3 regions of the Gordonia prachuapensis genome follow, and region 2 is predicted to be linked to each of the others. Evidence: predicted binding sites of a transcription regulator. Region 2 holds the regulator's gene; each other region holds the start of a gene.
The links. The regulator LexA, encoded in region 2, represses DNA repair genes until DNA is damaged. The targets are predictions, from matches to a motif close to CGAACANNTGTTCG.
Positions count from the first base shown of each region.

Region 1 (4,354 bases), on a different contig from region 2:
CACGCCCGCAGGCCGGCGCCGAACGGTTTGTAGCTGTGCGCCGGTCGCTTCTTGACGTTCGCCGGGAGGAATCGGTCGGGGTCGTAGACGTCCGGGTCCTCCCACACCGCCGGATCACGGTGCACCAAACCGAGCACTACCACCGCCCAATCCTCTGGCCGCATCCGATATCGGCCGCCCAGCGTCGTCTCCTCCCGCGGGCCGCGCGCGAAGCCCGGGACGGTCGGCCAGATCCGCAACGCCTCGTCGAGGCAGCGACGAATGTAGCGGAACTTCGGGATCTGCTCGAAGGTCGGCACCGCGTCCGGGTCGTCACCGAGGATCTCGTCGGCCTCCTGTTGCGCCCGCGCCAGGCAGTGCGGGTTGCGCGACAGGTAGTACAGCGTGAATGACAGCGCACCCGAGGTGGTTTCGTGGCCGGCCACGAGGAAGGTCAGGATCTGGTGGCGGATGTTCAATGGCGACAGACGCTCCCCACTCTCCGGATGAGAGGTGTTGAGCATGATGCCGAGCAGGTCGTGATCATCGGAGGACGCAGATCGTTCGGCGATGAGGTCGTCCAGCATCTCGTCCACATACGCCTGCTGGCCCGCATTGCGCCGATCGATGATCCTCCCGAGCAGCGCGCCTCCGGGTGCCGTCAGCAGGCCGCCCTTGCGACGTCCGGTTTCCAGCGCCCGGATCATGGCGCCGACAAACGGGTGCGGCTGCTCACTGGTGAACGACCCGAAGTCGTGGCTGAACGCGGCGCGGCTGAGCGTCTCCATGGTCAGCTTCGTCATCGACTGCGTGACATCCACCGAGCCGGTCTGTCGGTCCCAGAACGCGAACAGTTCATCGGCGGTCGCCAGCATGATCGGGTGATAGGCCTGCATCGCCGACTTGGTGAAAGCAGGCATCAACAATTCGTGCGCGAGTTGCCAATTGGGCTCGTCGTTGTATGCGGTGAACAGACCGTCGCCGGCGTACTGGCGCAATGCCGTGATGGCCGGCGGCAGGGCCTTGCAGAACCTGCGCTCGTCGCAGAGCTCGGCCGCGAGTTCGGCGTTCGAGACGAAGACGAAGTTCTGCCGGAAGATCCTCATCTCGAAGATCGGCCCGAGATCGGCGCCCCATCGGAGCAGATCGAGGATCGGATGGCGCGGATCGGAGACACCGAGATCCCCGATTATCGGCTTGCGGCGACCGGCATGCGGAAAGGACTGCCCCGACCAGTCGTTCTTCAATGACCTGACCACGACTCGACCTTGCTCCGGGCGAATAGGCGTGTCAATCCATCCACGGATGGTTTCTGTCCGAGCGCACCCTTGACACACACAATAATAGAGAGCAGTCTCTGATAAATGATGGACCTGGATCTGGCACGCACGGTGCTCGACGCCCAGCCGTTCAGTCGCATGCTCGGCGCACGACTCACGCACGTCGATGACGACGGCGTCACGCTGGCGGTCGACGTCCGCGACGACCTACGACAGCAGTACGGCTACATCCATGGCGGCGTGTTGAGCTACCTCGCCGACAACGCACTGACCTACGCCGCCGCGCTCGGTCTCGGTCCGGACATCGTCACCAGCGGCTTCTCGATCGAGTACCTCTCCCCCGCACGCGACGGGCGTGAACTGGTCGCTCACGCGACACTTGTCCACGCGGGCCGAACCAAAGCCGTGGCCCGGTGCGACATCAGCGTCATCGACAACGACGGGACCCGCCGCGTGGTCGCCGCCGCGCAGGGAACGAGCATGGTTCGGAGCCGTGGGTCGAAAACCACGATTCAGCACTGACGAGATCCTCGACGCCGCACTCGAACTCGTGATCGAGGGCGGCCCGGCGGCGGCGTCCGCATCCGCCGTCGCCCGTCGCATCGGCGCGCCGTCGGGGTCGGTGTATCACCGGTTCGCCGGCCGCGACGAGATGATGGCGCGCCTGTGGCTGCGCACCATCTCCCGGTACCAGGAGGGCATTATCTCCGCGTTGCGCCTCGATGACGTTACCGAGGCCGCCCGGGCCACGGTCGCCCACTGTTTCGACTGGACTGCCACGCATCCCGGCGAGTCCGCGCTGCTGCTGCAATACGACAAACAAGATCTGCTGCGCTCCTGGCCCGACACACTCGCCGCCGAACTCCGGACGCACAATCACCAGACGCGCGAAGTGGTACGGGCATACGCGCGACGACGATTCGGATCGGCCGATGCCGAGGTGATGGATCGGGTCACTTTCGCCCTCGTCGACCTGCCCTACGCGGCGGTACGACGCCATCTCCCCGATCGCGGCCGACCGGCAGAGTGGTTGCGCGACTTCACCCTACGGTCCGCCGAGGCGATCCTGGCCGAGATTCCCACCAGGATCACGGACTCTTCGTGACGCGAGACGGGCGTGACTCGACGACCGTCCGCACTGTCGCCGACGTCCCGGGAAATTGATAGTTGCAGGCATCAAAGTTCTGAGTTACTGTCGAATGTACGTTCGAAACACCGGTCGGGGGGCTACACAGTGTCGGGCACAGAACAGGTCACTGAGGTGCAGCAGCTGTATGCGCAGTTGCATGACTTGTTGGACCGTATCGATGCCGTCGACACCACCCCCGCCAGGGATGACGCGGTGTTGGATGTGGCCGAACAGCATGAGCGTGCCTACCGTCGGATGAGTCTGATCGGGCATCGCCGCATGATGGACTGCAACGACCGCGGTGTGCCCGGCCGACTCGGCTACCGCCACATCGGCGAGATGATGGCCCACCACCTGCGCATCCCCGATCACCGCCGCCGCATGACACACATGCGGGCCCTGGCGCAATTCCGTTCACTGCAGGGCGAACTCACCTCACCACGCCATGCGGGGCTAGCAGCAGCAGTCGCCGACGGGGCAGCCACACCCGCCCACGTCGATGCCGTCCTGAAAGTCCTCAAGAAGATTCCCCGCTCGGTGCCACTCGACGTCGCTGAGAAGGCCGAGGCGATGATGGCCGAGTTCGCCCGCACCCTCACACCGAAACAGATCCTGAAGGCCGGCGCCGAACTGTTGAGCCGCATCGACCCCGACGGCACCCTGGCCGACGAGCGTGACCGCGCCCGCCGCCGCTCAGTCCTCATCGGCGACCAAGACGACCAATCGATGAGCGAGATCGACGGTGCACTCACACCCACGACGCGCGCCATGCTCGATGTGATTCTGGCGAAGATGGCTGCGCCAGGGATGAACAACCCCGAAGACGACCAGTCGCCGCGGGGTGCGAACACCAACGCCGACATCGAGAAGCTGAAAGAGGCTGCCGGCCGCGACCATCGCTCGACCGGACAACGTAACCACGACGCCCTCGAAGCCCTGTTCAGGCTGGTCCTCGACGGCGGCGTACTCGGCAAGAGCCACCGCGGTCTACCCCCGCACATCATCGTCAAGGTCAACGAAGCCGATCTGCGTGACCGCGCCGGTTTCGGGCACACCGCAACCGGCACCCAACTCCCTATGTCCGACATCATCGAGATGGCCGCCGACGCGCAGTTCCACCTTGCGGTGTTCAAGGACCACACCGCACAGCCGCTGTATCTGGGCACCGCCAAACGCTTCGCCAACCAGGCGCAACGATTGATGCATTTCGCGCAAGACGGCGGCGGCGGATGCTCCAAACCCGGTTGCTCGAATCCGAGCGCGATCGTCGAAATCCATCACGCCGACAAAGACTGGGCCGACGGCGGCACCACCGACATCGACACCACCGCACCGGCCTGCCCACCACACAACCGCATGGTCGGCCCCAACCCCGGGCAGTGGACTACCCGCATCATCCGCCGCGGCCGCGACGCCGGCCGCGCCGGCTGGTCACTGAACCCACTCGACGGTAGCCCACCCGCATCACCCCAGGTCAACCGGATCCACGAAGTCGGCGAACTCTTCGAACACTACCTCCGCGGCGGAACCATCACCGAGACACCACAACCCGCCGACAGCGAACCCAAGCCACCACCATCGGAGACACCGGCACCACGCACACCGATCTCACCGGCACGACTCGCCGTACGTACTCGACGACGCAAACAGAAACGACGCCGCACCAATAAGCACACCCGACAACGACTCCTGGCCCGGGTGCGATAGGTCGCGCGGGACCTCTCGCGCACCCGCCGATCAACCGCGCATGAAACTGCACGCGCGGTTGAACGCTGAGCGCGCGAGAATCTCGCCGCCGGTCACACCAGCGTCGCCAACTGCCGAATCGTCGCCACGTCACGTGCGGTGACCATCAACATGCTCACGCCCGCGGCCTCCCATTGCTTGATCTGGGCACGCACGTCGTCGGCGGTGCCGGCGATCATCGTCTCGCGCACCATCTCGTCGGGGACCGCCGCCATCGCCT
Region 1 is NZ_JAZDUE010000017.1:79,732-84,085, reverse strand. It holds gene V1Y59_RS19110 (cytochrome P450) at 1-1,238, opposite strand, end outside; gene V1Y59_RS19105 (PaaI family thioesterase) at 1,344-1,781, shown strand; gene V1Y59_RS19100 (TetR/AcrR family transcriptional regulator) at 1,753-2,364, shown strand; gene V1Y59_RS19095 (HNH endonuclease signature motif containing protein) at 2,521-4,095, shown strand; gene V1Y59_RS19090 (LLM class F420-dependent oxidoreductase) at 4,188-4,354, opposite strand, start outside.
Region 1: V1Y59_RS19095 (HNH endonuclease signature motif containing protein) is a predicted target of LexA. The motif match lies at 2,456-2,469, and genes of this name have one in related genera.

Region 2 (4,354 bases):
ACGCATAATTGATGGGTCACGCCCGTCGACCACAGTGAGGATTTCGGTGGAGCACACACACGTATTGAGCGGAACACCGGTAGTCGCAGGACATGCCTATGCGCCGACCGTGTGGCCCGGTGAACGACCCGTGTACGACCCGGCGACTGCGGCACCGGTCCCCGACGAGGAACGCGAAGTGGAGACCAAACGGTTCACCGACGCCGCGGCCACAGTGGCCGCACGATTGCGGGAGCGGGCATCTCATGCGTCCGGTGCCGCGGCGGAGGTGCTGTCGGCGACTGCCGGCCTGGCCGAGGACCGTGGCTGGGTGGGCGCGGCATCGGGGCTGATCGCCAAGGGGAGCACGGCACCGGCGGCCGCGGTGCTCGCCACCGAGCAGTTCGCGGCGATGTTCACCAAGCTCGGTGGCCTGATGGCCGAGCGGGTCACCGATCTGAACGACGTCCGCGACCGCGTCGTCGCCGAACTGCTGGGCGTCCCCGAGCCCGGTGTCCCCGAACCCGACGAGCCGTCGGTCCTTCTCGCCGACGACCTCGCACCGGCCGACACCGCGGGACTGGACCCCGCGAAGATCACCGCGCTCGTCACAAGGCTGGGCGGGCCCACCAGCCACACCGCGATCATCGCCCGCCAGCTCGGCATCCCTTGCGTGGTGGCGGTTTCGGGCCTCGCCGAGGTGGCTGCGGGGACCCCCGTGCTCGTGGACGGGACGGCCGGCACCCTGGAGGTCGAACCGGATGCCGCCGAGGCGACAGCGCAGGTCGAGGAGAGCCGGCGGATGGCGGCACTCGTCGCGAACTGGTCCGGGCCCGGGCAGACCGCGGACGGACGGCACGTCAGCGTGCTCGCCAATGTCGCCGACGGAACGTCGGCGCGCACCGCGATGAAGTATCCGGTCGAGGGCGTCGGTCTGTTCCGGACGGAGCTGGCCTTCCTGGATCGCTCGGATGCGCCGTCGGTGGAGGAGCAGACCGGTCTCTACCGTGAGGTTCTCGAGGCGTTTGCCGGGCAGAAGGTCGTCATCCGCACGCTCGACGCCGGCTCCGACAAACCGCTGAAGTTCGTCACGCAACTCGATGAGGCCAACCCGGCGCTCGGCGTCCGCGGTAACCGGATCGCCGGTGAGCATCCGGACATCCGGACGGCCCAGCTGGATGCGATCGCCGCGGCCGCGCAGGGCCGCGAGCCCATTCCGTGGGTCATGGCGCCGATGATCGCCTCCGCCGCGGAGGCCGCCGAGTTCGCCGCGCCCGTCCGGGAGCGCGGCTTGGTCGCCGGGGTGATGGTGGAGGTGCCCGCTGCGGCGATCCTCGCCGAAGCCATTCTCGCGGAGGTGGATTTCGTCTCGATCGGGACCAACGACCTCACGCAGTACACGATGGCGGCGGATCGCATGTCGGCGGAACTCGCGGCCCTGACCGACCCGTGGCAGCCGGCCGTTCTCGCGCTCATCGCGCGGGTGGCAAGAGCGGGCCAGGAGGTCGACAAGCCGGTCGGCGTGTGCGGCGAGGCGGCCGCCGATCCGCTACTCGCTTGTGTCCTCGTCGGACTCGGTGTGACGTCGCTGTCGTCGGCGCCCGCAGCGGCGGCGGCAGTAGGCGCACGATTGGCGCAGACCACTACGGAACAGTGCCGGGCCGCCGCCGACGCGGCGCTGGCCACCTCGGACCCGGCGGCCGCGCGGGCGGCTGCGACCGCGGCCCTGGAGAGCTGACCGCCGGGCGCGACCTCAGACGCGGCGCATCACGGTGACGACCTTGCCGAGGATCGCGGCATCGTCACCGGGGATGGGTTCGAAGAGTTCGTTGTGCGGCATGAGCCAGACGTGACCGTCCTTGCGCTTGAACGTCTTCACCGTCGCCTCGCCGTCGATCATCGCGGCGACGATGTCGCCGTTGTCGGCAACGCTCTGCTGCCGGACGACCACCCAGTCCCCGTCGCAGATCGCCGCGTCGATCATCGACTCGCCGACGACGCGTAGCAGGAACAGCGACCCCTCGCCGACGAGTTCGCGGGGGAGGGGGAACACGTCTTCGACGGCCTCTTCGGCGAGGATGGGGCCGCCGGCCGCGATTCGTCCGAGTACCGGGACGAACGTCGGAGTGGGCAGGTCATCGTTCTCGGCCGCAGCAGACGTGCCGCCCGGCGGGACGTGCTGGTCGCCGTCCTGGATGTTGACCGCGCGGGGCCGATTGGCATCGCGTTTGAGCAGGCCCTTGCGTTCGAGAGTGCGCAGCTGGTGTGCGACCGAGGACGTCGACGTGAGTCCGACGGCGTCCCCGATCTCGCGGATGCTCGGCGGATAGCCGCGTTCGCGGACCGACGCACGGATGTACTCGAGGACCCCGCGCTGGCGGGGGGTGAGGCTCGCTTCCGCGGCCGCGGGGTCGACAGCCGGGTCGGAATCCGACGGTCCGGTTGCCGTGTCGGGTCGATCGATCCCGCGGGCGGCGCCGCGCCGTCCACCGGACCTGTTTCCACCGGCCCTGTCAGTCATCTGCGTAGTCCTTTCTGTCGAGCACCCGGCGGTGCCGGGCACTGCGGTTCCGGACGCTTCGGGGCGAACTCCTCGATGCCACTGTTCGGTTGCACTGGTCGGTTGCACTGTTCGGTTGCACTGTTCGATCCCGCTGATCGAGACCCGGCTGCTGTTCTGTGTCCCGCTGTTTTGTGTGTGCTGCTGTCTTGTTCCTGCTGCCGACAGTAATCGAACATTCCCGGTTGTTCAAACATGTGTTCGACGTGTGTCGAGACTTTGTCGGAGTGTCGTGTTAGGTTTCGAACATGCGTTCCATCGAACACGTGATCGATCACGATGTCGATCCCGGTGAGCCGGTGGGGCCCGATCCGTATCCGCACTCGATCAGGAGGACACGTTCGATGAGCACCGCGACGATCAGCACCACGACGATCAGCACGACAGAACTGATTCAGCCCGGCCGGCAGTCCGTCGGGAACCCGCACCGTGCGGGCCGGGTCGGGGCGCCGGTCACCCGCCCGCCGCGACGGGGCGCTCACACGCCGGTTCGTCCGGCCGATCGCCGACCCGTCGGTCAGCCGGCGCGTCCGGGGACGCATGTCGCCGGCACGCGTTGTGACGCACCGGTGGTGGACCGGACCGTCATCGCGCGCCGACGAGCCACAGCCGCTTCCGTCCTCGTCGGTGCCGCACTCGCGCTGATGGTGTGGGTCGTCGCGATCGTCGGCTCCGACTACGCGGCCTCGGTCGAGCCGGCCCCGGTGGGTACCGAGGTCGTGCATGTCCGGCAAGGCGATTCGCTGAGTACGATCGCGGACCGGGTCGCCCCGGGTGTGCCACGGGACGCGGTGATCGCGCAGATCGTCGAGCGCAACGATCTGTCGAGTTCGGGCCTGCGTGTGGGGCAGGCGTTGGTCGCCCCCGCGTACCGCTGAGACCCGGGCGGTATCCTCGATGGCACAGGGTCCGGCCGGGAACCGGCACGGCGTGGCGGGTATCCGGTGCGCCGTTGTGTCCCGAGACGTGCGTGAGGACGACATGCGCTGCCCGTTTTGCAGGTACGAAGACACCAAGGTCGTCGACTCGCGTGTCGCCGACGAGGGGCAGGCGATCCGACGGCGCCGGTCGTGCGCGAGCTGTGGTCGCCGATTCTCGACGGTGGAGAGCGCGGTGCTGTCGGTGGTGAAGCGCAACGGCGTCACCGAGCCGTTCAGTCGCGAGAAGGTGATGCGCGGTGTCCGACGCGCCTGCCAGGGCCGAGACGTCGCCGAGGATGCGCTCGCGCAACTCGCACAGCAGGTCGAGGACGCGGTCCGGGCATCTGGATCTGCCGAGATCCCCAGCAACGAGGTGGGGCTCGCCATCCTCGGGCCGCTGCGCGACCTCGACGAGGTCGCCTATCTCCGCTTCGCGTCGGTGTACCGGTCGTTCGATTCGCTCGAGGACTTCCAGCGTGAGATCGATGATCTACAAGGCGATCTCACCCACCGGAAGACGTCGCGGGCCTCGGTGACCGAATAGTCACGAGACCGCCGGCGCGGCTCATCTGAACGCGTCCAGTGCCCGGATGGCGCGTTTCTCCGAGATCGGCCGCGCGGTGCCGAGTCGCTGTGCGAACAGTCCGACCCGCAACTCCTCGACCAGCCAGTGGGCGTGTTCGTCGAGCGCGGCACGACGTCCGGGTGATAGCTGCGCGCCGCGCTGGTTCCAGTGCGCGACGACGCGGTCGACGGCGGCCAGGCCGTCGCGGTCACGTGCAGCGGCGGCCGGCAGCTCGGTGAGGCGTTCGATCGCCGCGTCGAGGTACCGGGGCACGTGGACCAGATGGTCGCGGGAGGTGGCCGCGACGAAGCCGTCGAAGACGAGGTTCTC
Region 2 is NZ_JAZDUE010000005.1:4,691-9,044, forward strand. It holds gene ptsP (phosphoenolpyruvate--protein phosphotransferase) at 47-1,717, shown strand; gene lexA (transcriptional repressor LexA) at 1,733-2,500, opposite strand; gene V1Y59_RS07140 (LysM peptidoglycan-binding domain-containing protein) at 2,788-3,417, shown strand; gene nrdR (transcriptional regulator NrdR) at 3,521-4,003, shown strand; gene hrpA (ATP-dependent RNA helicase HrpA) at 4,025-4,354, opposite strand, start outside.

Region 3 (4,354 bases), on a different contig from region 2:
GATCTGCCAGGCGGTCAGCGACAAGACGTCCGCACGCCCGGCCGCCCGCAGATTGGCTGCCCGTCCGCGGTCGCGATTCATCGGCGCGATCGCGAAGTACTGGAACCCGATTCCCGCAGCCAGTGCCGCGACATAGGCCAGCACCCAGCCCGCGTAGATCTCGTCGTCGAACAACCAGTCCATCCCACCGATGATCGCCACCGGTGGCACGGTGAAGATCAGCCATTCGACGACGAGGTCGGCGACGGTACACCCTGCGCCGCAATGGCTCGTCCCGACGAACACCGAGCTGCCCATCGACCTTGGCGATGACGCTCTCCCCAACGGCGGCATGTCCATGTCGGAGTCGGTATGGCCGTCCGACTCAGCCGACGGGCGCGGCGCCCGGCCCCACGCGATGTAGGCCATCACCCACAGCACCGACCCGAACAGCGCGCAGATCGGCCAGACCAGGTTCATCACTGCCATCGGCTGCGGTCGGCGGTATGCGTCGATCGCGAGCGCCGCAGCACAGATCAGTCCAGCCGAGACGCTCGCCCAGCTCGCCGCCGCCAGCCAGGTCGGTAGGTCGTTCGATGCAAGCATGGTCATCTGACCATGCTCGCATCGACGGTCATCGGCCGAAGTCCAGTCCCAGACCCAGCCGATCAAGCGGGTTCCGCCCGACGTGGCGAACCAGCGTGCGCTTTCTTCGCCGCCGACGGCGTGGCCGAACCCCGCCTCGAGGTGGCGTGATCGGTCGAGCCGGTGACGGCGCCTCCGGTGGGCGCGGCGCATCACTGATCGACCCTCCGCGCAGGTACTGCTCGAACAGTTCGCCGACCTCGTGGATGCGGTTCACCCGCGGCGGTGGTGGTGGACCACTCACCGGATTCAGCGACCAGCCCGCCCGACCCGCATCCGGACCTTCGCGGATGATGCGCGTCGTCCATTGGCCCGGATTGGGGCCGACCATCCGGTTGTGGCGAGGGCACGCCGGTGCGGTCTCGTCGATGTTGGTGCGACCGCCCTGTGCCCAGTCCTTCTCCGCATGGTGGATCTCCGCATGCGCGATCGGTTGCGAACAACCGGGCGTGGAACACCCACCGCCGCCGGGCTGCGCGAAGAGCGCCAGCCGCTGCGCACGACTGGCGAGTCGCTTGGACGTGCCGAGGTAAAGCGGTTGTGCCGTATGGTCTTTGAAGACTGCCAGATGCCACTGCGCCTCGGCGGCGATCTCGAGAACATCCTTGATCGGCAGGTGCGAACCCGTCGCGGTGGTGCCCACGCCGGCGCGCTCGCGGAGCTCGGACTCGTCGATCTTCACCACCAGGTGCGGCGGCAGACCGCGGTGACTCTTGCCGAGGACACCGCCGTCGAGGACCGCCTTCAACATCGCCTCGAACGCATCGTGGCGGCATTGCGCGGGCGTTCTCCTGTCGCGCTTCGCAGCTTCCTTCAGTTTCTCGATGTCGGCGTCGGATTCGACTCCGCTGGGTGAGTTCTCGTCGTCGGGGTTGTTCATGCCCGGTGCGGCCCACGCGGCGAAGAGAACTTCGAGCATCGCTCGGGCCTTGGGGCTGAGGACAGCATCGAGTTCACTCATCGACTGCGAGTCCTGGTTGCCGAGGCTCATCTGTCGACGCTTCTTGCGGTCGGCGTCGTCGACGAGTGAGCCGTCGGGATCGATGCGCTCGAGGAGGTGGACTCCCGCGGCAGTGAGTTGTTTCGGGGTGAGCGTGCGCGCGAAGTCGGACATCAACGCCTCGGCCGCATTCTGGACGTCGGCGGGGACGGACGACGGGATCTTGCGGATCGTCTCGATGACGACGTCGACATGCGCCGGGGCGGCATCACCATCGGCGATCGCATCGGCGAGATGCGCATAACGCGGTTCCATGAGTTCGCCCTGCAGCGAATACATCTCGGCCACGAAGCGCATGTGATTCATGCGGCGACGCGCATCGGGTATCCGCAGCCGATGCAACATCAGGTCGAGCAGTCCGCGATACCCGAGCTCGCCGACCAGGCCACGATCCGACACGTCCAGAACGCGGCGATGACCGATGCCGCTCATCCTCCGGTAGGCACGCTCGTGTTCTTCGGCGACCTTCATGATGGCGTCGGCGGACGTCGGTGTGGTGTCGACTGCGCGGATCTGATCGAGGACGGCATGCAGCTGCTGATACAGCGCTTCCACCTCGGTGACCGAATCAATGTCCGACATCCTGCTGCACCCCCCGATTGCAGTCCGAACGTATGTTCGAGAGTAACCTATGTCCGAAATGTCCGCAAGGGGCAATTTTCAGAATCGGAAGATGTCCCCTGGAAAACCCCTTGCGTCGACGAAAGTGGAGGTACTAGCGTCGCTCACGCGCTGACAACTGGTCAGCAGACGACCCTTGGAGTGATGAGCCGATGACCGCGCCGACGAGCACCGCTGTGCGCGGTGCACGGTCCATCCTCATTCATCGGGCCTCGATCTGATCCGTTCACGGATCCGAGGCCCATCTCGACAAGGGTCTCAACATTGTCTTCTTCATCTTCTGAACACTCTGTGACGCTCGCCGACTACGGCTGGGACGAGCAGCGCGACAACGACTTCGCGGAACACGCCGCGCAGGGCCGCGTACCCGGGCGGGTTGTGCGAGCCGAACGGGGCCAGTGCGACGTCGTCACCGCAGCCGGTCTCATCCGGGTCACCGTGCCGCCCGATTCGACCGGAGATCAGCACGCGCCGTGCACGGGCGACTGGGTGGCCCTGCATCCGGCCACCGCGCAGTCCGCGGCGACCGTCACGGCAATCCTCGATCGACGAAGCGCCGTCACCCGCGCCCGGGCGTCGGGCACCTCCGATGGGCAGGTGCTGGCCGCTAACGTCGACATCGTGGCGATCGTCGTCTCCCTTGCCGACCCGCTCAAACAATCCCGCATCGAACGGCTTCTCGCCCTCGCGTGGGAGAGCGGCGGCATGCCGCTGGTGATCCTGACCAAGTCAGACCAGTGTCCCGATGCCCATCAGAAGGCGGCCGAGGTCGCCGACATCGCGCCCGGCGTCAACGTGCTGGTCACCAGCGCCACGACGGGCGAGGGCATCGACGACGTCCGAAGCGCGATCACGGGCACCGTCGTTCTTCTCGGCCGGTCGGGCGCCGGGAAGTCCAGTCTCGGCAACCGCCTGATGGGCGCGGATCTGTTGGCGATCAACACTGTTCGCGACACGGACGGCAAAGGGCGCCACACCACCGCGTGGCGAGAGCTGCTGCCGCTACCGGGTGGTGGCGTCCTTCTCGATACTCCCGGGTTGCGTGGCGTGGGACTGCACGATGTCGACGACGGCCTCGATCAGACCTTCGCCGAGATCACCGATCTGGCAGAGCGCTGCCGCTTCACCGACTGCGCGCACCAGACCGAACCGGGCTGTGCCGTGCTGGCCGCGATCGAGGGCGGCGACCTGCCTCGTCGTCGGCTCGACAGCTATCACCGGCTGCAGCGCGAGAATGCCCATGCTGCGGCCCGCACCGACGCCCGACTACGTGCCGAGGCGAAGCGGTCGGCGAAGGAGATGGGGCGCCTGCGTAAGTCGATCAACCGGTCGCATCCGCGCAAGATGTGACGCCGACGCTGCTCAATCCTCGATCAACGTCGGATCAGTACTGAGTTCCACGGTCGCCCACAGCTGGTAGTCGGACGATTCCAGTCGGTCGACGACGAAGCGCCGGACCCGGTCCTCGTCCTCCACCCGCCAATCACCCGGTTGCACAAGGAAGTCGACTTCCACGTACAGCCGCCGGCCGAGGCGAGTGGCGCGCACGATCGGGTCCGGCAGCTCGTATTCGGCGGCTGCCGCGGCGGCTGCCGCTTCGATGTTCGCGCGGAGTTCGGCGGGTGGCGCCGCCTCCATCAGCTCGCGCAGACCCTGTCGCAGCAGGGAGGTCGCCATCGGCGCGATCGCTGCCGATGCGATCAGGACGAGGACGGGATCGACGTAGGCAGCTGCCGATTCGGCCTCGGACCGTCGCATGATGACGGCGACGACACCGCCGACAGCCACCATGAGACTCAGCAGCGCGCCGGCCCGCCAGCTCACCAGTTCGGCTTGCGCCAGCTGAGACAGCCGGGCTGGACCGCGCAGGAAGATCATCACCACCAACGACAACGCCGCCGACACGATCCCGTAGGCGACCACACTGCCGGCGGATGCGTCGGACCCTCCGTTGACGATCACGGCGACGGCGTCGGATGCGCCGTATACGAGCGTCGCCAGCAAGGCAGCGCCTTGCAGACAGACCGCGAGCGGGGTGGCGCCGTGGCGGCCGAACGGGTAGTCGGGGGTCGGGCGCGTCTCGGCGGTGCGGGCGGCCACGAGGGACAC
Region 3 is NZ_JAZDUE010000019.1:46,023-50,376, reverse strand. It holds gene V1Y59_RS20020 (DUF4396 domain-containing protein) at 1-591, opposite strand, end outside; gene V1Y59_RS20015 (HNH endonuclease signature motif containing protein) at 614-2,206, opposite strand; gene rsgA (ribosome small subunit-dependent GTPase A) at 2,537-3,595, shown strand; gene V1Y59_RS20005 (cation diffusion facilitator family transporter) at 3,608-4,354, opposite strand, start outside.
Region 3: V1Y59_RS20015 (HNH endonuclease signature motif containing protein) is a predicted target of LexA. The motif match lies at 2,232-2,245, and genes of this name have one in related genera.